One region of the Asticcacaulis sp. P2_C5 genome, then DNA from elsewhere that is predicted to be linked to it. Evidence: predicted binding sites of a transcription regulator. Region 1 holds the regulator's gene; the other holds the start of a gene.

Region 1 (9,716 bases):
AGCCTATCGTGACGTTCATATCGCCCTGCAATGCGACCCTGATTACATCCCGGCCCATGAATTGCGCATTCGTATCGAGGATGCTGACAACAACCTGAGTGCCCACGCCGCCGCCCACAAGCATGTCCTGGCCAATCTGCGCGACGGCGGCCAGACCGACGCGCAAAAGCTCTCAAGCCTGCAACCGGCGAGCGTCGCGCAAATGATGACCGAAGCCTCCCAAACCGATATGACGCAATCGACACGCAATATTGTGCGAGTCGTCAACCTGGCCACCCGGACCTTAAGGCTCGAACCGAACAATTGGCAGGCCCGGCTTTATCGGGCGCGCGCCCTGACCAATCTCAACGCCGCACAGCTTCTGCCCATGGCCTGGGACGATGCCGCCTTTGTCGATTCCGTAGCCGAAGGACCTCTGGACATCGACCGCGCCAGCGTCCTGCATGTCCGCGGCATTCTGCTGTTCAGGGTCAAGATGTGGGACGAGGCCCTGGCGCAACTTAACCAGGCCATCGCCCTGACGCCCGCCGACATGCGCGTCTACCTCATGCGCGCCCAGGTCTACGAAGCCCAGACGCGCTATGACCTCGCCGTGAAAGACGCCGAACTTGTGCTGCAATACCAGCCGAAAAATATCGGCGCCCGTTATATCGCCTGCCGCGTCAAGCTGGCGCAGAAGGACTACGCGGGCGCCCGAGTCCACCTTCAAGCCATCTATGCTGCCGAGCCCGGCAACCGCGCTGCGCGTTCCAAGCTGATCGAACTGTCGGACCTGTTGGGCAATCGGACTGAGGCCGATAGCCTGCATCGCAACTTTATTATCGAGGACGAGGCCGGCGCACTGGCCGACCCGTACCTGAAAACCCGCGCCACGGCGGCCTTCGTCGCTGACGCCCAGGCCCAGGGCGCCAAACAGCGCGGGCAGGCCAAGGGCAAGGCTTTCCAGGATCGCTTCACTGCCTACAGGGCCCGCTACTCAGCCGCCTCGAGCCGTAACGACAACCTCGTCGCCCGCTTCGACGCCATGGGCACGACGCCGCAAAAGCGCGAGGACCTGATCGACCTGATCGACGATCTCGACGCCTTGTACAAGGAATTCGACGTCCTTCAGACCGAGGCGGAGTCCATGCTGGCGGCCGATCACAGCATGCTCTCGGCGCAACAGGAGGCGGACCTTATCCAGGGCCTGAAAGCCAATATCCAGGCGCTGGAAGAGGGCATGATCCGCATGCTGCGCATGCGTCGCTCCGCCGGAGGTGACACGCTCAAGCCGTGATGAGCCATTATCATCGGTGGTTGGTGTTACTTCGGCCGTCCACCCTCTTTCCACTGCGGTTTGAAATCGCCCTCGGCCAGCCATCGCACCGGCTCGATCAGCGACTGAATCGCTGACGTCATGAACGGCACGTCGATATGGGCGATATCGTCTGACGGATCGTGATAGGTCGGCGTCACCGCCCAGCCCGAGATAGTGTGGGCGACGATCCCTTTCAGGGCCAGGGAATAGTTGTCCGACCGTTCGAAGAAGTGCTGGTCGGGATACAGGTCGGGCGCCACGGCCGCCCCTCGCGCTCGCAGGGTTTCGCCCAGGTCCGAACGATCGAAGCCGGTCATCATAAGTTGGCCCGCCGCCATCTTCGGATCCTGCGCCCCGATCATCTCGAATTCGAGATTGGCCACGATCTCTTCCAGCGGCACAGGCGGATGCTCACCGAAATAGGTCGAACCCAGCCCGCCCAGCTCCTCCGACCCGTAGGCGACGAACAGCACACTGCGCCGAGGCTTTTCGCGGGCCGCCAGAGCGTGGGCGATTTCCAACACCGCGACCGTGCCCGAGGCATCGTCATTGGCCCCGTGCATGATCGTACCGTCCGGCTTCACCCCCAGATGGTCGAGATGGGACGTGATCAGGATAACCCCGGCCGACGGATCGCTGCCTTCCAGCCAGCCTATGGCATTGGTCGTGACATTGCGCGTAAAGGCGACCTCGCCCGGATCGAAGGTGACGGTCGCGCCGGCGGCCGCCTGTAGTGGCGCCAGCCCGCCTGCGGAAATGACCGCGACATCGGCCCCGGCCATGACCGGTGGCTTTTCCTCGAGATAGTTCTGTACGCGGGTAGCGCCGCCGATCGCTTCCCATAAGGCCTTGGTCGCCTCGCTTTCGACGAAGATCACCAGCCTGGCGCCTTTTTCCTTCGCGGCCCGCGTCCACGCCCGCGTCGAAGCCTTGCCGGGATTGGCGACAACGATAACGTCGCCCTGCGGCATATTGGCCGGGTCGTCGCCGGTGGCAATGGCCAGGAGGCCACTGTGCGCCTTGGCGTTGGCGACAAACATCGTAAAGCCGGTGCCTTCCTGCAATTCGATGGCCCCACTCGACAACCGGGCGTTTCCGCCCAGGCGCGGCTTGATAACGGTGGCTGTTTGCAGGTAGCCGGTCATGCCCGGCGCCGGCTTGACACCATAGGCCTGGAACTGGGCGGCGACATAGGAAGCCGCAATGGCCTCGTCAGGCGTAGCACTGCCGCGTCCGCGCAGGGCATCCGACGCCAGAAAAGCTTCATGCGCCGCCACCCATTCGGGTTTCACCACCCATGGGTCGGAACCGGCAAAGGCAGGCGACGCGACGGCCAGCAACGCCATGCTGGCGGCAAACGATTTGAAAAGCGACATGACCGCCCCGTAAGCTACCGAAGCGCAATCCGTTAAAGTGGATACCACTTTTCGGTTAAATTGCGCGACAAAACAAAAGTTAGAACGAAATGACGATTCTTCCTAAGTTCATTTCGTTCTACGGCGGAGACTGTTACGGATGAGACGGATCAGGTCAACAAAAAGCCCTCCGAACCGGGTCCGGAGGGCCATTACAAATTGGTAAGGAAGATTACTCCGCCTGGGTATCGATATTTTCCCCGGCTGGCTCGCCTTCGCCGTGGTCATAGCCGTTTTTCGCCGGTGCGGCCGGAGCCGCCGCCGTCTTGGCCGACACGGCGACCATGGCCGGGCGCATGACACGGCCGAACAGTTCATAACCGGCCTGCATGACCATCAGCACGCAACCGCCGTCGACATCTGTTGCCGGCTGTTCCATCACCGCCTGGTGCAGATGCGGATCAAACTTGTCGCCCCTGACCGGCGTGATCTTCTTGATGCCATTGCGTTCGAAGGCGCCGGCCAGTTCCTTTTCAGTCATGTCGATGCCGGCGACAAAGTTCTTGAACGCCGGATCGGCAACCTCGCCCGTCGATGACAGGGCACGGTTCAGCGTATCGGCGACACCGAACAGGTCCTTGGCAAAGCGCTGGATAGCAAAGGCGCGGGCGTCGTTCATTTCGCGTTCGGCGCGCCGCTTGGTGTTTTCGGCTTCGGCGGCATAGCGCAGCGCCTGTTCCTTCAACGCGGCATTTTCGTCCGACAGCTTGTCGAACGCGGCCTTCAGGCTGTCATTAACATCACCCTCGACAGCACCTTCGGGGATTTCGCTTTCGTCACTCATCATTTCGTCTCGTCAATTAGGTGGGCGCGTCTCTAGTCGAGCATGCGGCCCAGAAGTTTGGCGGTGTAGTCCACAAGTGGGATGATCCGGGCGTAATTCAACCGGGCCGGGCCGATCACGCCGATCGCACCCATGACCTTGGGTCCGCCCGTCCGGGGACTCACCATGTACGGCGCTGCAATAACAGCCGAGCCCGACAAAGAAAACAGTTTCGACTCCGATCCGATGAAAATTCGCACGCCTTGGGCGCCGCTGACGTCGTCGAGCAGGTCGATCAGCTCTTCCTTCTGTTCCAGATCCTCGAACAGCGACCGCACACGCTCAAGATCGTCGAGCTCCGACGCCTGCAAGAGATTGGCCTGGCCGCGTACGATCAGGGCGCGTTTCTCGTCGCGTCCGCCCGACCAGGCCGCTAGGCCGGCCTCGATCAGAGCGGCCGCTGCCTCGTCCAGCTTCTGCCGTTCCTGATCCAGTTCGGTCTTCAGCTCGACCCTGGCCTCGCCCAGGGTCCGCCCCTTCAGCCGGGCATTGAGATAGTTCGACGCCTCGCTCAGCACCGACGGCGTCATGCCGGCCTGCAGCGGCATCAGGCGGTTTTCGACCCGCCCATCGTCGAACACCAGGACGGCCAGGGTCTGTTCCGTCGACAGGGCGACGAATTCGACATGCTTGACCCCGGCCTCCAGCGACGGCGTGGTTACCAGCCCCGCCCCGCCGGCCAGGCCCGACAGCAGGTTGCCGGCTTCGCGCAGGGCGTGGTCGAAACTTTTGCCCCTGCCGGTGAGCCTGGCTTCGATATCGCGCTTGTCCTGCTCGCTGACGTCGCCGATTTCCAGCAAACCGTCGACAAACAGGCGCAGGCCGCGATGCGTCGGCATCCGTCCGCTCGACGTATGCGGCGCCGACAGCAGGCCCAGATGCGCCAGGTCCTGCATTGTATTGCGGATCGACGCCGGCGAAAGGTGCACGCCATTCTTCGACACGGTCCGCGAGCCCACGGGCTCGCCGGTTTCCAGATAGGTCTCTACGACATGGCGGAAAATATCGCGGGCACGGCTATCCAGCTCGCTCAGGGAAGCGCCGGAACTCATCAGGCCGTTAAGGGAATGGGGCGGATAATCAGGCATCGCGTCACCAGTCTAGCAAAGCTTGCCGGACAACGCCAAGCCTGTCTTCAAATCGCCACAAATTGGCGGTGTCCTCGTGCCATTCTGAGAGGATTATCATGCTCGACCTGGCCGCCGTTTCCCTGCTCGCCATCGCCCTGAATCGCGACACGCCCGCAACGCAAACCTATGGACCGCAACCGGCGCCCGTGCATCGTGCGGCATCGGACGAGCCGATCGGCGTTGGCGGCAAGCCTGGTGTCATTCGGCCGGCCTATGGCGTGACCGACTGGAAAAAGCACGACGATGACCATCGCGGATTCGCCTGCGCCGACGACGACTGCAAGGTGACGACCCCGGTTTACAACACCGAGAGTCCACTCGAACAGGAACAGGGGCGCCTCGGTGCCGGGTGAGTCATTTAAAAAACTCACCATCCTTGCCGTCGGCCTGATGAGCCTGATGGTTACGGCCTGCGCTGAACTGGGCCCGGAAGCCTACGACCCGGCTACCGCGCCAACTCCGGTTTTCGCCGAGGCTTCGTCGTCGCGCGGCATGTTCGATGCGCCTGACGCCATGCCGGCAAATAAGGTATTCAAGGACGGCGAAACTACCGGCTCATATGCTGGTCAGGACTATGTCTGCGGAAATCCCGACTGTACGGTCGCCATCAAGGGCTACAGCACGCCACCGCCCCACGCCGAAGACACACCGGGTGCGGGTAGGCATTAGGTGGGAAACGCACTATGGTTGTTGCTGGCCCTGCCGGCCTGGTATTTCGGCGCGGCCTCCCAGCTTGCCGGCGCGGGCATGCTGTCACTGATTCCGGCAACCGGCACGCTTTGCCTGATCATCGGCCTTGTCCTCATGATCAAACAAAAAGCCTGGGGAAGTGCCTGGTTCTTGATCCCGGTCTTCGTGAGTGAGATTTTCGTTGGTGCCGCAGGTCTGTTTCGCGGCAAATTGAACGACCCCAGCCCCGTATTGCTGTCATTTCTTGTGCTGCAATGTGTGATGCTGGGCTATCTTGTCTTTCGCCTCAAGGGCGGGCGCCTGACCGCGATTGTCCTGTCAGCTTTTTGCCTGAGCTTCGCGCTCGAAGCATGCTTTATTGCCTCAATGAGCTTTTCGGACTCGTGGTTATAGAAAAACGGTTGCCAAAGCCCTGCTTTGCTATACGGCAAATTCGAATTCTTCACGAGGTCCTCATGTCCCACTTCGACGCCCTTGCCGCGCTCAAGACCTTCCGTCCCTCCAACCGCCAGGCCGATCAGTTGCGTGCCGTGACGCTGGAAACCGGCGTGACTCGCTATGCCGAGGGCTCGTGCCTGGTCACCTTCGGCCATACGCGAGTCCTGGTGACGGCGTCCCTGGAACAGGGCGTGCCATCCTTTCTCAAGGGCAAGGGCCAGGGCTGGGTGACGGCGGAATATGGCATGTTGCCGCGTTCGACCCACACCCGCTCGCGCCGCGAAGCCGCTGCCGGCAAGCAGTCGGGCCGCACCCAGGAAATCCAGCGGCTGATCGGCCGCTCCATGCGCGCCATTATCGACCTGAAGACCCTGGGCGAACGCCAGATCACGCTCGACTGCGACGTGCTGCAGGCGGACGGTGGGACGCGTACGGCGTCGATCACCGGCGCCTGGGTGGCGCTCAGCCAGGCCTGTAACAAGCTGGTCGCCGACAAGCTGATCGAAAAATCACCGATCCTCGACCAGGTCGCCGCCATATCCTGCGGCATCTTCGAAGGCACGCCGGTTCTCGACCTCGACTATGATGAAGATTCCAACGCCGAGACCGACGCCAATTTCGTCATTACCGGTACGGGCACGGCGGTCGAGATCCAGGCCACGGGCGAGAAGCGCGGCTTTTCACGGACGGAATTCGACACCCTGTATGACTTGGCGCTGAAGGGCACGACCGAATTGTTCGCCCTGCAAAACCAGGCGCTTGGCCGCTAAACGCTCTCCGAGGTAAGCTTTTTTGCCCGAAGGGCCTTATTTCGATTTACGTGCCAGAGCGATGCACGTCGCCAGTCCGCTGACACGAATATTTTCAAGGTATCGCCGCCTGTGTCGCGAAACGATATTCGACGAGCATTAACTATTGCCCTTCGGGCGAGGTCAACTGCTATCAGCTTCGCCCAGGTCGTATTCGATCAAATCACCTGGCGTACATTGCAAGACCCTGCACAGCGCCTCCAGCGTCTTCAGCCGCAGCGCCATGGCCTTTTGGTCGCGCAGGATCTCGAGATCACGCACCGATATTCCCGTCCGATCGGACAGTTCGACGATCGACAGCCGCCGCCGCGCCAGCTGTTCCGCGAGTGTCAGGCGAATCATATGGTCAGGTCCGCTTCATGGCGCAGGCGCGCGCCTTCCTTGAACACCTCGGCCATCACAAACACCACCAATACCGCGAACCAGGTCGTCGCCGCGCGCAGCCCGTCGATTTCGAAATGGATATGCATCAGGCTCTCCGCCGCCGTGCGCAGGACATAGCCGAAAACCTCCACCCCAGCCAGGCCCGACCCGATCCAGCGCAGCCGGCTGATATTATCGGGATGGAAGACATTGGCCTCGACCAGAGTACGAAACACCTGGCGGGTCCAGCGCGCGATCAGCAGGTAACCGACAAGTTCAACGGCCAGGGCGGCGAACATCAGGGCCTGAGATCCGGCTCGCATTTCCGTGGTGATGTTCATCAGCTGCACCACCTGCCGGGAAATATTGGGGACGGTCAAAACACATGCCGCTGCCAGGACCAGGACGATAATAAAGATATGCAGGCCGTAATAGATGACGTCGAGCGCCGCCTTCAGCGAACTGGAAATCGAACTCGGCCCTAGAAAGCGCATAACCTGATCCTCACGTCTGATGCTGTTATTCGCACTTTCGCATGAAAACTCAACGCCCCTCTTTTCATTTGCGCCGTTCCGTCTAAAACCCCGCCATGAGCCTCTCCCTGATCCCCGGTCAAAAGCTGATCGCCGCCACCCACAATCCCGGCAAGGCGCGCGAGATTTCCGACCTGCTCGACGGCCGTTTCGATGTCGTGACCGCCGCCAGCCTCGACCTGCCGGAACCGCCGGAAACCGAGGTCAGCTTTATCGGCAACGCCATCCTCAAGGCCCGCCACGCCGCCATGACGGCCGGTATGACAGCCCTGGCCGACGATTCGGGCCTCAGCATCGCGGCGCTCGATGGCGATCCGGGCATCTTCAGCGCCCGCTGGGCCGGACCGGACAAGGATTTCTACCGGGCCATGGAGATCATCGAGCACAAGCTGCGTAAAGCGCGCGAAATCCTGGGTAACGCCTTCACACTGGATGCCCACTTCACCTGCGCCCTGGCTGTCGCCTGGCCGGGCGGCCACGCCACAGTCTTCGAAGGAGTCGTCCACGGCCAGATCGTGTTCCCCCGCCGCGGCGACCGTGGTTTCGGCTATGACCCGATCTTTCAGCCCGATGGCTACAACATCACCTTCGCCGAGATGGACCCGACCGCCAAACACGCCATCAGCCACCGCCACCTGGCCTTCGAACAGCTCCGGGCCGCCCTGTTTTGACCCCGGACCTGGTCAGCCTCTATGTCCACTGGCCCTATTGCGCGCGCATCTGCCCCTATTGCGATTTCAACGTCACCCGGGATCGCGGCCAGGCGAGCCAGCGCGTCCTGTTTGACGCCATTCTGACCGACCTGAAAAGTCATACGGAGATTACCGGTCCACGCCGCCTGGCCAGCATCTTTTTCGGTGGCGGCACGCCGTCATTGCTGCCGCCGGATTGGGTCGCCGAACTGATTGCCACCGCCAAAACCCTGTTTCCCTGCGACGATGTCGAAATTACGCTCGAAGCCAATCCGACCGACGCAGAAATCGCGCGCTATCGGGGTTTTCGCGATGCCGGCATCAACCGCCTGTCGTTGGGTGTGCAGTCGCTTGACGACGACGCGCTGAAATTCCTCGGCCGCAATCATTCCGCCCGCGAAGCCATTACTGGCATCGAAACGGCACAATCCGTGTTCGGACGGGTGTCGCTCGACCTGATCTATGCCCGCCCCAACCAGACCGTCGGCGACTGGCGTACCGAACTGACACAGGCCGCTGCCCTGGGTATAGAGCATATATCGCCCTATCAGCTGACCATCGAATCGATCACCCCGTTTGGCCGCGCCGTCAAACGCGGCCGCTGGTCACCGCCAGATCAGGACCTGGCCGAGGCCTTCTATTTCGAAACCCAGTCGACGCTTGAGATCCTGGGTTTCGAAGCTTACGAAATCTCCAACCATGCCCGTGGCGAGACAGCGCGCGCGATGCACAATGTCCATATTTGGCGTGGCGTCGACTATATCGGCATAGGTCCGGGTGCCCATGGTCGCCTGACGCTGGATGGCACTCGCAGCGCCACCACCGCCCTGTCCGACCTGAAAGCCTACACAGCCCGAGTCGCCGAAACGGGTAGCGGCCACGACAGCGAATCCCTCACCCTTGTCGAAGCCGAGGAAGAGGCCGTTATGCTGGGCCTGCGTATGGCCGAAGGGGTCGCGATTAAACGAATCACTCAGCTTGACCTGACCACAAAGGCCGCCCCGCTGATCGAAGACGGCTTCCTTGATCTGACCCCTACACACTTGCGCGCCACACCGAAAGGCCGAGTTGTGCTGGACCGGCTGTTGATGGAGCTACTGGCCTAGCCGTTCCCGCACCAGCGCTGTCCAATAGGCGACACCCAGCGGAATCACCTCATCGCGGAAATCATAGTTCGGACTGTGCAGCATGCAGGTGCCTTCGCCCTGCCCCTGGCCCAGCCAGATATAGCAACCGGGCCGGGCTTCCAGCATGAAGGCGAAGTCCTCGGCGGTCATCGATGGCGCCTCATGACGCAGCACCTTGTCCGCACCGACGACTTTCGCCGCCGCCGCCGCCGCGAAACCCGCCTCCTGGCGCGTATTGATGGTCGATGGAAAGGCGCGCCGGTAGCGGTATTCGATATCGACCCCCATGGCCGTACCGATCCCACGCGCAATCTCACCCATGCGCCGCTCGGCCATATCGCGCGTCTGCGGCGAAAAGGTCCGCACGGTGCCACGCAACTCGGCCGACTGTGGAATGAC
Region 2 (9,716 bases), on a different contig from region 1:
CGACTCGATGGTGGCGTTGAGCGCCAGCAGGTTGGTCTGGGCGGCAATACCCGAAATGATCTCGACAATGCTGCTGATCCGGCCGGCTGCTTCGCTCAGCTGATAGACAATGGCGGCGGTGGCGTCTGCGTCATTGACGGCTTCGCGCGCCTTGGTCAGCGAATGCTCGACCTGGCGACCGATCTCCGAGACAGAAGCGCCCAGTTCCTCGGCGGCCCCGGCAACCGAGGTGACGTTGGTTCCGGCCTCTTCCGCGGCGGCGGACACCGTGGTCGCCTGGGCGGCCGATTCGTGCGCCGACGCGCTCAGTTGTGCCGCTGTCGCCTGCATTTCGGTCGCGGCGGACGAGACCATTTCGACCACGCCGCCGACAGCGTTCTCAAAGTCGTCGGCCATGCTGCGCAAGGCCTGACGGCGCTCGGTCTCGGCCATTTCACGTGCCTCGGCAGCCTCAGTCTCGAGCGCACGATTGCGGATCATACCCTGACGGAAGACGTCGACCGCGCCGGCCATGTCGCCGATCTCGTTGCGTTCGCCGGCATTGGGAATGACCACATCGGTATCGCCCCTGGCCAACAACTTCATGGCGTCCGACATGCGGCGGATCGGCCGCGAGATGGTGCCGATCATCAGCCAGCCCATGGCAATGCAGGCCAGGGTCGTCAGGACCAGCGCGATGACGATCAGATTCATGGCCGACCGGCCCAGTGCCGTACCCTTGGCGGCGACAATGCCGCCCTGCTCCAGTTGGAAGGTGCGGTCGGCACGGATCGCCTTGCGCGCCGAATCGGCACTCTCCTGCATGCTGCCGAAATAGATCTCGACCGCACCCGGGATATTGCCGGCATCGAGTTGGTCAAGCACCTCGTTGCCACCCTGGAGATAGTCGCCGACATGGTCCTCGATCGCGCCGGCAAAGGTCTCTTCGTCACCCTTGACGACCATGGGCTTATAGGTTTCGAGGTCTGTGCGGACCTTCTTGTTCGAGTCGGCGATCTTGCCCCGCAGGCCTTCGCGCAGCGATTCCGGCGCCAGCAGAATCTGGCCCTGGCGGGCGCGCAGCTGTTCGAAATCCTGCGACAGGTCGCCCAGCACATTGGCCGTTGGCAGCCAGTTGGTGGCGACATCGCGGGCCGCGGCATTGACCGTCACCAGTCGCTGGACGGCGAACAGACCCATGGCCACGGTACAGGTGACGACGATAGCGAAAGCCGCTATCACGCGCACCCGAACGGTTAGATTTCTCACGCTTTTACTCCCCGAAGTTGATTCCTTTAAGCCCGAATACTCCCCCAATGGTTTAAAAAATAGCTTAATTTTTGATTAGGCTTCCCGCAACACTGGGTTACAAAATCCGCAACACCGGGTATATTTGCGCAAACAGGCGGGAATAACAAATGGACCCCATCGAGTTCCTGATCGAGCGCTTCCAGAGCCGTGCAGTCTGACGCAGTCTTGTTGCCAGCCACGTCGGCCGCACATTGTTCCTTTACGGCAAAAGACGTCAAATGGACCTGTTTACGGGGCTCGCATTGGCGTTTGCGGAGAGCAGACGTTTATCAGGAAGCACCCCATGTCCATCACGACCCTCTATCGTTCGTCTGCCGTTATAGCGCTGGCTGCCATGCTGGCTGTAGGCGGTTGCCGTCCGGACACGTCGAGCCAGGCGGTGAATGACCAGGCCCTGCCTCTGGCCATCGGGGACGCCCAGCCCATCGCCTATGCTCCGTCGGTCGAGGCCCTGCCAGCAGCGCCGACCGTGCGGTATGTGCCGGTGGCGCAGCCGCAACAGGCCTACCAGTATATCGACGACGCCTATGAGGTGAACGACGCCTTCGGCGATGCGCCGCCCGATTACAGTTTCGATTATGGCGATACACGACCCTGGGTCTGGCAGGCGGCGGACGCCTGGCGAGTCGTCGAGCCGGCGCCGGACGGCGAGCGCTATTACTATTATCGGGCCGGCAGCGACGAGCCGTATCTGGTGCGTGACGCATCCTACAGCTACGCCTATTACGAAGGGCGCCTGGTCAATGTCTATGACCGCCGCGGCTATGTCCTCGACCGGGTTGATGCCGAGCGCCGCGCCGACTGGGCCGGGCGTTACCTGGCCCGGGCACGGGCTTTGCGGGCTGCCGCCGCACGAGACCATCGGGAACAGGTGATCGCCGCCAACTGGGCGCAGCGTCAGGCCCGCATCGAACGCGACAACGCGCAGTGGGCGCGCGATCAGGAACAGACCGGCGCCTGGCGTGCCTATCATGCCCATTACGGGACCGACCAGGCGCGTCGCCTGGCGCCGGAAAAGCAGCGCCGCCGTCAGGATGCGCTGGCCTACCAGACGTGGCACGACCACGGCTATGCCGGCCCGCCGCCGCAGGTCGTGGCGCGTCAGACAGCCCAGCGCAACTGGCCGTTCTGGAAACAGAAGCAGGAGGCCCGTCAACAAGCCCAGGCCGATCAGGACAGGATGCGGGCGCGTCAACAACAAATCCGGGATCAGCAAGCCAGCCAGCAACAGGCACGCCAACAGCAGGCCCGACAAGAACAGTTGCGTCAGGACCAGGTTCGCCAGAACCAAATGCGTAAGGCCCACGATAATCGCGTCCATGACAATCAGGTCCGTGCCCAAGCCCGGGCTCAGGCTCAGGCAACAGCCCAAGCGCGTCTGCAGTCCAGGGCCGACGCCCGTCATGATGCCCAGATACGCCAGTCGCAGCAGAACAAGGCGCAGGCAGCGGCGCATGCCGACCAGAAACGTCGTACGGCCATCGCACACGCGCAAAAAGCCCAGGCGGCGCAGTTACAGTCACGTGCGGATCATCGCGCCGCAGCCAAAGCTCATGCCAGGCCGCAGGTTAAGCCACAGGCCCATGCCAAGCCCAAGCCGCAGGTTCAGGCCCGGGCGCAGGTCGGAGCCGACACCCGTCATAAGGTGCACGGTCGTCATCATGACAACGACCGCCGCGCGCCCAGCCTGGCCGGCAACTGACGTCTACGAGTCGAGGCGTTTGGCCGAGATAATCTTCACCGGCCTGGCCAGCATCTGTCCGGCCCAACCGCCTTCGCGGGTATGTTTGTCGATCCGGCCGTCCATGATGCTGCGCACCACGCCCATACCCTTTATGACATGGCCGAACGCGGCATAACCCAGCTTGTCTTCCGAGCCTTCGCGCCCAGCGTCCATCGACGTATTGTCGCCGACGCACAATACGAAATCGGCTGTGGCGGTGCCGGGCTTAAAGCGCGACATGGAGATGGCGCCGTCAGTATGAGAAAGCCCGGTCTGGCTGGTCGGTTCGTGTTTGATCGGCGGGTAGGTCGGACCGCGCATGGTGGCCTGGATAAAGCCGTTGGGGCCGGAATGGGTGGCGCGCCAGAACTCGGATCCGGCCAGTTTCCCGGAATCGACATATTTCAGGAAGTTGTTGACGGTGATCGGCGCCGCCTTTCCGTTAAGCGACAGGACGATTTCGCCCTTGTCGGTGACCAGGCTGATCTTGACCTTGGCCGGTACGTTTTCCGGTGTATCGACCACATCCCAGTCGATATCTTCGGAAGTCGCGGCGGACGATGCCGGCGGCGGCGGCGGTGGCGGTGGAGCGGGCGGAGGCGCAGCCGGTTCCTCGGGTTTCTTCTCGCAGCCCACAAGGGTGGCCGCGGCCAGGGCCAGTGAAGCTTTGAGGAAATGGCGTCTCATACGGCAGAACTCCAGCGAAAGGTCGAAACGACTTTAACGCCGAAAATGCAAAAGAAAAGAGCGGGCCTTGCGACCCGCTCTTTCCATAGCTCTTGAGCAAAATGTATATTTTTTCGAAGAGCCGCCTCGAGAAAAAATTTTCCGTGCGACCCACCTAAAAGTACACTGAGCGAAGCGAAGGACTTTTAGGTGATTCCTAGAAGTCCATACCGCCCATGCCGCCCATACCACCGCCGCCGCCGCCCATTGCTTGAGGTGCGTCCTTCTTCGGTGCTTCCGCCACGGCCGCTTCGGTCGTGATCAGGATACCCGCGACCGAAGCCGCGTCCTGCAGGGCCGTACGCACAACCTTGGCCGGGTCGATGACGCCATCGGCAACCAGGTCGACATACTTTTCGGTCTGGGCGTTGAAGCCGTAGGTCGGGCTGGCGTTACGCAGTACGGAATTGACGACGACCGAGCCTTCGACGCCGGAGTTTTCGGCGATCTGGCGCAGCGGTGCCTGGATGGCGCGGCGAACGATGTTGATCCCGGCGGTCTGATCGGCATTGGTGCCCTTCAGCGTGGCCAGGGCCGTCGTGGCCTTCAGCAGAGCCGTACCACCGCCCGGAACGATGCCTTCTTCGACAGCGGCGCGGGTGGCGTTCAGGGCGTCGTCGACGCGATCCTTCTTTTCCTTGACTTCGACTTCGGTCGAACCGCCGACGCGGATGACCGCGACGCCGCCAGCCAGCTTGGCCAGACGTTCCTGCAGCTTTTCCTTGTCGTAGTCCGACGTGGTTTCTTCAATCTGCTTCTTGATCTGGCCGATACGCGACTCGATCTCGGACTTGTCACCGGCGCCATCGACGATGGTGGTGTTTTCCTTGGTGATCGTGACCTTCTTGGCGCGGCCCAGCATGTCGAGCGTAACCGTTTCGAGCTTGATACCCAGGTCTTCGCTGATGACCTGGCCGGCCGTCAGGACGGAGATGTCTTCCAGCATGGCCTTGCGGCGATCGCCGAAGCCAGGCGCCTTGACGGCGGCGACGCGCAGGCCGCCACGCAGGCGGTTGACGACGAGGGTCGCCAGGGCTTCGCCTTCAACGTCCTCGGCGATGATGAGCAGCGGGCGGCCCGACTGAACAACGGCTTCAAGGATCGGCAGCATGGGCTGCAGCGACGAGATCTTCTTGTCGAAGACCAGGATGAACGGGTCTTCGAGGACCACTTCCATCTTGTCGGGGTTGGTGATGAAGTAGGGCGACAGGTAGCCGCGGTCGAACTGCATGCCTTCGACGACATCGAGCTCGGTTTCGGCGGTCTTGGCTTCTTCGACGGTGATGACACCTTCGTTGCCGACCTTTTCCATGGCGCGGGCGATCATTTCACCGACTTCGGTGTCGCCATTGGCCGAGATGGTGCCGACCTGGGCGATTTCCGCATTGGTCGTGACCTTCTTCGACGAAGCCTTGATGTGCTCGACGACGACGGTAACCGCCTTGTCGATGCCGCGCTTCAGGTCCATCGGGTTCATGCCGGCGGCAACCGCCTTCATGCCTTCCTGGACGATGGCTTGCGCCAGGACGGTCGCGGTCGTGGTACCGTCACCGGCCTTGTCGTTGGTCTTGGACGCGACTTCGCGGATCATCTGCGCGCCCATGTTTTCGAACTTGTCTTCCAGTTCGATTTCCTTGGCGACCGAGACGCCGTCCTTTGTCGAGCGCGGGGCGCCGAAGGACTTGTCGAGCACGACGTGGCGGCCCTTAGGGCCCAGGGTGACCTTCACCGCATTGGCGAGGATGTTGACGCCGCGCAGCATTTTGTCGCGCGCTTCGGAGCCGAAGAGAACTTGTTTGGCAGCCATTATGTAAATTCCTTGATGGTTGCGTGAATGGGATAGCGGGTATCTGACAGGTAAGGCTCGGACCGGCGCACCAGCGGCGCCGATCAGCTCGGATTACTTGGTCAGGACGCCCAGGACGTCGGATTCTTTCAGGATCAGCAGGTCTTCGCCGTCGATCTTGACTTCGGTGCCGCCCCACTTGCCGAACAGGATGCGGTCGCCGGCCTTGACGTCCAGCGCGACCTGTTGGCCCTTTTCATTGCGGGCGCCGGGGCCGACGGAGATGACTTCGCCTTCCTGGGGCTTTTCCTTGGCGGTATCCGGAATGATGATGCCGCCCTTGGTCTTGGCTTCTTCTTCGACGCGCTTGACCAGAACACGGTCGCCTAATGGGCGAAAGCTCATGGTATATCCTCCATTTCAGGTTTGAAAACGCTGTTAGCACTCACTGACCGCGAGTGCTAACGACCGCCTGCAAATAGGCGTGGGCCTGGGAGGAGTCAAGGGGCCGGGCGCGGAGAAATTTAATCTTCATTCCGCGTCAGGTCGGTCTCGTCACGGTCATATTCCATGATATCGGCCGGTTGGCATTCCAGGATCAGGCACAGCTTGCTCAGGGTATCGAAGCGCATGCCCTTGACCTTGCCCGTGCGCAGCAGGGACATCTGGGTCTCGCTGAGACCGATCTGGGCGGCCAGATCCCGGGCGCGCATCTTGCGCCGGGCCAGCATAATATCGAGGGTAACGCGAATGGGCATCAGACGAACTGTTCCAGTTCAAGTCTAAGCTTGCGTGTCCAGTCTGCGATCAGGGTGAGCGCTATGCCGACGAGGCCGAGGGCGGCATCCTGATTATCAAGATGCCAGGCGAATCCGCCGATTTGACCGGCATCCACCTCCCGGAGCACCGGGACGATGACACACCCTGCGAAGCCCGCTGCGATGAAGGCGCCGCCGATCTGCTTCAGCCCGCCGACAACCGTATCGTCGAATCGTCCGCCATTGTGCAGGCGATTGAACACGTTGCCGGCCGCCAGCAGGGCCGAAATCAGGCAGGTGGGTACGAGCAGAGGAATCCAGAATTTCAGCGTCAAGGTGACGGCGAAAGCGGCGCCGAGCTTGGCGGAAGCAGGAAGGCCGGGATCGACATTCAGCAGGCCGGACATACTGTCGCGGATCAGGTTGATCACCAGCAGGCCGGCGATCAGACCGGTCAGCAGGGCCAGGGGGGAAAAGGTGCGAGTTGAGCGTTGCGACATGGCTTCCATCTTCAGACAAACTGTTCCAGTTCGGATTTCAGTGCCTGGCCGCGTTTGGCCAGGGCATATAGCGCCAGGCCGATCAGGCCGATCGTCAGGTTTTCGATATCGTTATCGTGCTTGATCCCCGCCAGGCTGCGAAATTCGTTGGCGAACAGAACCGACAGGGTTGGCGCCAGTATGATGGCGGTGAAAGCGCCATACATCAGGTTGCTGCCAACGCCTTTCAGGCCACGGATCATGTTGGGGCCAAAAGCGTCACCGCGATTCAACCGGCCGAAGACATCTGACAGGGCCCAAAGGGCGCACAGATAGAAGCCCGGTGCCAGGATGGTGATCCAGTAGGATGGAATGACCAGGAGATTGTGCATGAGATTACCGACTTCGAAGGGCAGGCCCTTGATGGTCTGCGAAGCGGTTGAAATGAGGGCCAGCGTCAGGCTAAGCACCACGATTTTGAGAATTATGCTGCCGGCATGCAGGGGCGGTGAAAATTTGGACATCGGGTGGACTCTCGGTAAGAGCTAAGTTTTTTAAGGCTAGAGCTATATAAATTTAAATAAGACTTAAAGTCAAGTCGTATTTCCAAGAGGGCTTTTCAAGCGCGGCATTTCGCCGTAAATTGGTCATAAAGCATGACTGTCATAAATCTGGAGGACGCGTTCATGACCTCACGGCTGCGTTGGGTACAGCTCTTGAGCCTGGGAGGCCTGTTGGCTGTCCTGGGGACGCAGGTCTGGCAGGGATTGAGCTCGCGGGTTCCGGCCTTGCCGGCAGTGCAACTGGTCGTCGTCGCCATGGGATTTGGCCTCACCCTGGCCAATCATCGCCGTCGCGGATTGATTAATGAAGCGGCCGGCTGGATCGTCCTGTGCAATGTCGCTTTGATCTACGCTTTCAACCACAGCCCCGGTGTCTTCGAATTCGCTGCAGCACTTGCGGCGGTCACCTTGTTGGGCGCCACGCTTTACAAGCCGGGCCGGGCTAAGACGGTCAAGTCCTGATAGCGTTGAGATTCAGGTAATAGCCTGCTGTAAGGTTAGATCGGCGTTCGGCTACACTTTCGTGAAAATCCTGATTTTACGGTCATTTTTATCGCGGAAAGCGCGGAAAAGACGGAAGACGCGGAAATTTAGGATGGTGCGTCTACCGCGCGTAGCGCCTTCTATACAAGAACGCTGCCACGAGCGTGGCATGAAGGCCCTTCGGGCAAGAATCTGTCCGCATATTTCTTTTTCCGCGTCTTTCCGTCTTTTCCGCGCTTTCCGCGTTGAAAATTACTGTAGTTTCAAAATACTACACCGCAGATCGCGCCGCCCACAACCGCAAAACCTGTTCGCCGTTTAAGCCGCCAATCGTCGCTCATTGACCAGATGCAGCAATTCGGCCGCCGCCCGGGCGTCGTCGAGCGCGCGGTGATGGTTCTCCAGCCGGATGCCGTATTCACGCGACAACGGCCCCAGCCCATAAGACCCATGTCCCGGGTAGTATTTGCGCATGCTGGCGCAGGTACACAGCTTCGGCGCATGAAAACGGCGCTCCAGCCGGCGGAATTCGCCGGCGATGAAGCTGTGATCGAAATTGACATTGTGCGCCACGAAGACCGCACCGCTCAGAAATTGGGCCAGATCGTCGGCAATCTCGGCAAAACGCGGTGCATCGGCGACCATGGCGTTGGTGATGCCGGTCAATGAAGTAATCATGGCCGGGATGCGCCGTTCCGGATTGATCAGGCTGTGCCATTCAGCGATCGTCTTGCCGCCCCTGACCTTGACGGCGCCGATCTCGGTGACCCGGTCATTGACGGCGCGGCCGCCGGTGGTTTCGACATCGACCACGACATAGGTCTGATCGGGATCGACGCGGTAGGCGACGCGCAGCACGCCGGCGTCGAAGCCCGCCTCCTGCAGCAGTTTCAGGCGCGCCAGCTGGTGACGGCGGATCTGGTCACCCTCGGCCTTGATTTCGATAAATTTGATCTCGCTGCCGCGCGTCAGCAGCAGATCCGGAAAGCCGTCGCGCAGGGCATAGAAGTCGCGCGTCATCTCGCTCAAGATCCGGTGCAGGGCCTGGGCAGGCGCGGCCGCGACGAACTGCGTCATGCGCGTGCGCAGGCCGGCATCCCAATAGAACAGCCCGTTGCCGACACCTTCGTGACGGCGGAAGGTCCGCAGCACCAGATCCATCGTCCAGCCGTCGGCCACGCCGTGCAGCTTGCGCGCAATCGCCTCGGCAAACTTCGCATGGAAGGTCCGATCCTTCAGGGCCTGCGGCACGGCATCGAAACCGCATGACAGGGCGCCCGGCCCTTCGAACAGCTCATCCCAGAAGACGAGCCCGAACAAGGCCGGCCACAGGCCGTTTTCGCAGTGGTGACAGGCCCAGCCTTCGGCCTCGAAATGATGCATGGCCGCGGCTTCGGGAAAGCCGCGGTACAGTTCGTCGACCACGATTTCGCTGCCGCCGCGCAACAGGTCGGTAAACAGGCTGGTCCGGCGCTTGTTGAACTTGCGCGCCAGGAAGTCCTGGGCAAACAGGCATTCCTCGTCGTGGTCGGGCGCGTCCAGCATGGCCTCGAGGCGCGCCTTCACCTCGTCATGGCGACCAGCGGCATAGAGGATGCGCACGCTACGTTCGTGGCTGTCGAAGGCGGTCGAGCGTTCGTACAGGTCGAGCGCCCGCTCCATTTCGCCACGCTTCTCGAACGCCTGGCCCAACTGGAACAGCAGGTCGTTGCGCAGGCCTTGGCTGAAATCGCTCGTGGCTTCGGGCAGGTCGCCCAGCTCCGCCGCTATGGCGTCCGCCCCAGCGCCATGGCGTAGGCGGCGTAAGGCTTGGCTGTACAGGAAGCCCGCGCGCGCTTCGCCAATACTGTCGAACCGCGCCTGGTAGGCTTCGCGCGTCCGGACCGCGACGACACCCAGGTCGCGCAG

Evidence for each region. The regulator HrcA, encoded in region 1, represses chaperone genes, less so after heat shock. The targets are predictions, from matches to a motif close to GTTAGCANTCNNNNNNNNNGANTGCTAAC.
Region 2: the regulator HrcA is predicted to act here: its motif matches at 5,963-5,991, upstream of groES (co-chaperone GroES).

The regions. Positions count from the first base shown of each region.
Region 1 is NZ_JBFUDU010000002.1:370,203-379,918, reverse strand. It holds gene AC1DXO_RS05315 (tetratricopeptide repeat protein) at 1-1,276, shown strand, start outside; gene AC1DXO_RS05310 (M28 family metallopeptidase) at 1,303-2,673, opposite strand; gene grpE (nucleotide exchange factor GrpE) at 2,885-3,496, opposite strand; gene hrcA (heat-inducible transcriptional repressor HrcA) at 3,529-4,623, opposite strand; gene AC1DXO_RS05295 (hypothetical protein) at 4,722-5,018, shown strand; gene AC1DXO_RS05290 (hypothetical protein) at 5,008-5,334, shown strand; gene AC1DXO_RS05285 (hypothetical protein) at 5,353-5,748, shown strand; gene rph (ribonuclease PH) at 5,811-6,563, shown strand; gene AC1DXO_RS05275 (helix-turn-helix domain-containing protein) at 6,726-6,944, opposite strand; gene AC1DXO_RS05270 (DUF2975 domain-containing protein) at 6,941-7,459, opposite strand; gene rdgB (RdgB/HAM1 family non-canonical purine NTP pyrophosphatase) at 7,555-8,169, shown strand; gene hemW (radical SAM family heme chaperone HemW) at 8,166-9,296, shown strand; gene AC1DXO_RS05255 (M20 aminoacylase family protein) at 9,285-9,716, opposite strand, start outside.
Region 2 is NZ_JBFUDU010000001.1:453,204-462,919, forward strand. It holds gene AC1DXO_RS01835 (methyl-accepting chemotaxis protein) at 1-1,248, opposite strand, end outside; gene AC1DXO_RS01840 (hypothetical protein) at 1,574-2,992, shown strand; gene AC1DXO_RS01845 (peptidylprolyl isomerase) at 2,996-3,700, opposite strand; gene groL (chaperonin GroEL) at 3,897-5,546, opposite strand; gene groES (co-chaperone GroES) at 5,640-5,930, opposite strand; gene AC1DXO_RS01860 (helix-turn-helix domain-containing protein) at 6,050-6,283, opposite strand; gene AC1DXO_RS01865 (hypothetical protein) at 6,283-6,783, opposite strand; gene AC1DXO_RS01870 (DUF2975 domain-containing protein) at 6,795-7,286, opposite strand; gene AC1DXO_RS01875 (hypothetical protein) at 7,419-7,787, shown strand; gene AC1DXO_RS01880 (exonuclease domain-containing protein) at 8,127-9,716, opposite strand, start outside.